DNA from 2 places in the Colwellia sp. MB02u-10 genome. Region 2 is predicted to be linked to the other one. Evidence: predicted binding sites of a transcription regulator. Region 2 holds the regulator's gene; the other holds the start of a gene.
What was found. The regulator NrdR, encoded in region 2, represses ribonucleotide reductase genes. The targets are predictions, from matches to a motif close to AAACACNANATNTNGTGTTT.
Positions count from the first base shown of each region.

Region 1: nrdA (class 1a ribonucleoside-diphosphate reductase subunit alpha) is a predicted target of NrdR. The motif match lies at 1,575-1,594, and genes of this name have one in related genera.

Region 1 covers NZ_JACGVK010000045.1:56,576-59,053, reverse strand. The annotation lists gene nrdA (class 1a ribonucleoside-diphosphate reductase subunit alpha) at 1-1,450, opposite strand, end outside; gene H4J59_RS00380 (HAD family hydrolase) at 2,129-2,478, opposite strand, start outside.
Region 2 covers NZ_JACGVK010000124.1:17,309-19,786, reverse strand. The annotation lists gene ribD (bifunctional diaminohydroxyphosphoribosylaminopyrimidine deaminase/5-amino-6-(5-phosphoribosylamino)uracil reductase RibD) at 1-1,035, opposite strand, end outside; gene nrdR (transcriptional regulator NrdR) at 1,089-1,544, opposite strand; gene glyA (serine hydroxymethyltransferase) at 1,743-2,478, opposite strand, start outside.

The DNA.
Region 1 (2,478 bases), on a different contig from region 2:
AGTCAGCTAAACCATCAAATTCGTCAAGGCTTTTAATAGCACCTAAGTTAAACGCTGATAATGTACATAGGGCAATTTCACCATTGGGATCATTAACATCTTCCATTGGCTTGGTAGGTAAGGCAATTTCTAGACATAAATTACTTTGACGAATCGGTGCCACAGTGGGGTCAAATGGAGAATGTGTATTACAGTGATCAACGTTTTGTAAATAAATACGACCTGTACTGGCACGTTCTTGAGCAAATAAAGTGAACAGTTCTATCGCTTTAATACACTTTTTACGAATTGAATCATCAGCTTCATATTGAACATAAAGCGCTTCAAATTTTTCTTGATCTTCAAAGAATGCATCGTATAAACCAGGTACATCACTTGGGCTAAACAAAGTAATAGATTGACCTTTGATTAAGCGTTGGTACATTAATTTATTAAATTGTACGCCGTAATCTAGATGACGAACGCGGTTTTCTTCAACACCACGGTTATTTTTAAGTACGAGTAAGCTTTCAACTTCTAAATGCCAAAGTGGATAGAACAGGGTCGCTGCACCACCACGAACACCACCTTGTGAACAGCTTTTTACCGCGGTTTGAAAGTGCTTATAAAATGGAATACAACCGGTATGAAATGCTTCGCCATTGCGAATAGTGCTGCCTAATGCACGAATACGCCCGGCATTGATACCAATACCAGCACGTTGAGAAACATACTTAACAATGGAACTTGAGGTAGCATTGATTGAATCTAAACTATCGCCGCACTCAATCAATACACATGATGAAAATTGACGAGTGGGGGTACGTACACCGGCCATAATAGGTGTTGGCAACGAAATTTTAAAGGTAGAGATAGCATCATAAAAACCTTTAACATAATCTAAGCGCGTTTCTTTCGGGTATTTAGCGAATAAACAAGCCGCGACTAAAATATAAAGAAATTGTGCACTTTCATAAATTTCACCGGTGACACGGTTTTGTACTAGGTATTTACCTTCTAACTGTTTTACTGCTGCGTAACTGAAATTTAAATCACGGCCGTGGTCCATAAAGCTTTCTAATTGTTCAAATTCGTCAGCAGTGTAATCAATTAATAAATGCTGATCGTATTTACCCGCCTCTACTAATCTTACAACATGTGGGTAAAGCTTAGGTGGCTCAAACTGGCCGTAGGCTTTTTTGCGCAAATGGAATATAGCTAAGCGCGCAGATAAATATTGATAATCAGGTGTTTCTTCTGAGATCAAATCAGCCGCTGCTTTAATAATAGTTTCATGAATGTCAGACGTTTTAATACCATCATAGAACTGAATATGAGACTTCAGTTCAACTTGAGAGACGGAGACATTGTCTAGGTCTTCAGCAGCCCAAGCAATTACTTTATGGATTTTTTCTAAGTCGATGAGTTCTTTTGAACCATTGCGTTTTGTGACAAAAAGTTTGTTAGTCATGCAGTACCTGTAAATCTGTTTGTTGTTATAAATACCCAAAATAGATGGATATAATGTTCATTGCCTCAAGATGATATTTACACAAGGTAAATTGTATTTCATTCAAAATGCCTTTGAATGAAAAATGCACTATATCTTGGGGTTTTTAAGAAACTAATCACAAGATAGTGCGGTTTTCGTGATATTGCAAGAATAAAAGTTGTCTAATATTGGTTGCTTTTTTTACAGTGAAAGTTCTGTTAGTAACAACTAACTTAGTAGCTCTTTTCAATTTTGATTTTTCTAAAACGCAACGGTTATTTTAATTTTTTTTTAGCCCTAAATTATTTTAAGTTATTTTTTAAAGTTTATATGACTAAAGGTAATATGAAAATAATAACTCTTATTATTCAATGGCTTATGTTTTTGGTTGATTCTTGGGCGCATTAATTGACGAATGATTATTTTATCAACGCTAATAGATGATATTTTGATGCTATTATTTAGAACGCTAGTGAATAAGAAGGTGTGATTAGCCACGAAAGTGTACTGATTTTAATATTTATACTCATTTGGCATTGGGCTAGATTTAGTGTTGATAAAACGGGTTAATCGCTTAATGTAATAAGCAAAGTAAAGCTGTTCTAAAAATAACAGAGTAGTGCAGCTTATTATTCAGTGTCGGTTAATAACTCAGTATCAGTTAATAAAGCTGAGTAGGTCTAATGGTGTAGCGACGATATGATCTGCTTGCCAAGTTTGACAATTTTCGTTGTGAAGAATATATCCCCATTTAGCCACGAACGTAGTCATCTTGGCGCTATTACCGGCTTGGATATCACGCAGAGCATCGCCAACATAAAAACACTGTTTATTATCAACATTAATTTGCTGACAAGCGTGTAATATTGGCTCAGGATCAGGCTTTCGTTTAGTTAAGGTGTCACCACCGACCATAACAGCACAGTTTGCAAATTCAGGGTAATAAGGTAAAAGCAGTTTTGTTAAGCCCTCAGGCTTGTTGGTGATAATACCCCAAGGTATATTGT
Region 2 (2,478 bases):
CGCCGGCATATTAAGTAAGCCTTTACCATCACTACCGATAAGTTTTGGTGCTTGATAAAGTACCAGTTCATCAACTAAGTTTGCGCTAATAAAAGCGCCCGCTAGCTTAGCACCCGACTCAATTAAAATGTCATTCAAACCTTGTTGAGCCAAGTAAGCTAACAATAAACTGAGATCGATATATTCACTATCGACCGCTTTAGAAATAATCACTTGTTCTACAAAATGCGGCCAAGTTTGGCTATTTTCAATAGTTTGTCGAATTAATATTATTTTACTACTGGTTTTAAAGACAGCAAGATCAGGTGTTAAGCGGTTTTTACCATCAATAATAATACGAACTGGCTGCCTAATATCTGCTTGTGCATAACGCTGCTTTAGCTCACCTAATGCATCCCAACGGACATTCATTTGAGCATTGTCAAAAATAACAGAATCGGCGCCACAAATAATGCCACAACTTTGCGCTCTTAGTCGCTGAACATCAGTGCGGGCTTCACTTGAGGTTATCCACTGGCTTTCACCACTGGCCATAGCCGTTTTTCCGTCCAAGCTTGCCGCTAATTTACAACGAACAAAAGGTAATTTGGTAGTCATTAAGTGAATAAAACCAGGGTTTAATGCCCGAGCATCTTGTTCAAGCAAGCCAAACTCTGTGGTTATTCCTGCCTCAGTTAACAACTCAAGGCCACGACCCGAAACTCTTGGATCCGGGTCCACCATAGCAGCAATAACATGGCTCACTTGTGCTTTAATCAGCGCTTCTGCACAAGGCGGTGTTAAACCAAAATGACTACAAGGCTCAAGCGTGACATAAGCAGTGGCACCTTTGGCTTTGCTTCCAGCCTGTTTTAGTGCATAAACTTCAGCATGCCCTTGCCCTGCTTTTTGATGAAAACCTTCACCAACCACTTCGCCCTCTAACACAATGACACAACCGACACGAGGATTAGGTGAAGTGGTAAAATGGCCACGCTTTGCCAAACTAATGGCACGCTGCATAAACTGATGATCTTTTAACGAAAAATGGCTCATTACTGGACTCAAAGTTAAACTGTGATGAAGCTTCTACCCGTCGAATTCATTCATTATTTTTCATCGCCTAAACGAGCGATTTCTTCGCCAAACTCTTTAATATCTTCAAACGAGCGATACACTGAAGCAAAGCGAATATAAGCAACTTTATCTAACACCTTTAGCTGTTCCATAATAATGGTACCCAGCATTTCACTTGACACTTCGCGCTCGCCCGTTGCTCTAAGTTGTGATTTGAGTTTATTAATCGACAACTCTATTTCTTCAGTACTCACCGGTCTTTTCTCTAACGCGCGCAATAAGCCATTACGCATTTTATCTTCGTTAAAAGGTTCGCGAGAACCGTCACGCTTAATAATGCGTGGCATCACTAACTCAGCACTTTCAAAGGTGGTATATCTTTCATGGCACGCTAAACATTCACGACGACGACGGACTTGGTGACCATCTGACACTAAACGTGAGTCAATAACTTTAGTCTCGTTGGCTGAACAAAAGGGGCAATACATTGATGAGTTCCAAAGTTAACAGGTCATGAGCAATTTAATCTTGGTATGTTAATTGAAAACACTTCATTAAGCCAAATAGTTTGCGATTAATGGCAAACGATTACTAGCCCAATAAAAAAAGTCAAAAAAAATGGCCACGAAAGTGGCCATTTTAAATTTAATCAGGAAATAACAAGATTAGTTAAAAGCTAAAAATAATTACTTATAAACCGGGAAGCGTGCACAAAGCTCACTAACGCCGGCTTGAACTTTAGCGATCACGGCTTCGTTGTTGATATCATCTAAAATATCACAAATCCAACCTGTAGTTGTTTTAGTTTCTTCAACACCAAAACCACGACGAGTAATAGCTGGTGTACCTAAACGTAGGCCAGAAGTGACAAAAGGTGAACGTGGATCATTAGGTACAGAGTTTTTATTCACTGTGATATGAGCACGACCTAATGCGGCATCAGCATCTTTACCCGTAATATCTTTATCAATTAAATCAAGCAGTAATAAATGGTTATCTGTGCCATTAGAGACAACTTTATAGCCACGTTCTTGTAATACCGCCACCATAGCTTTAGCATTATCTAGCACGTTTTGCTGATAAACTTTAAACTCTGGCGCTAATGCTTCTTTAAATGCTACGGCTTTTGCGGCAATAACATGCATTAATGGTCCACCTTGACCACCAGGAAATACCGCGCTATTCAATTTTTTATAAACCGCTTCGTCATCACAGCCCGAAACAATTAAGCCGCCACGTGGGCCTGCTAATGTTTTATGTGTTGTTGTCGTTACAACATGGGCATGTGGCACTGGGTTAGGGTATAAACCCGCAGCAACTAAACCGGCAACGTGAGCCATATCAACGAAAAAGTAAGCACCGACTTTATCGGCGATTTCACGCATACGAGCCCAATCAACCACACCAGAAAAGGCTGAGAAA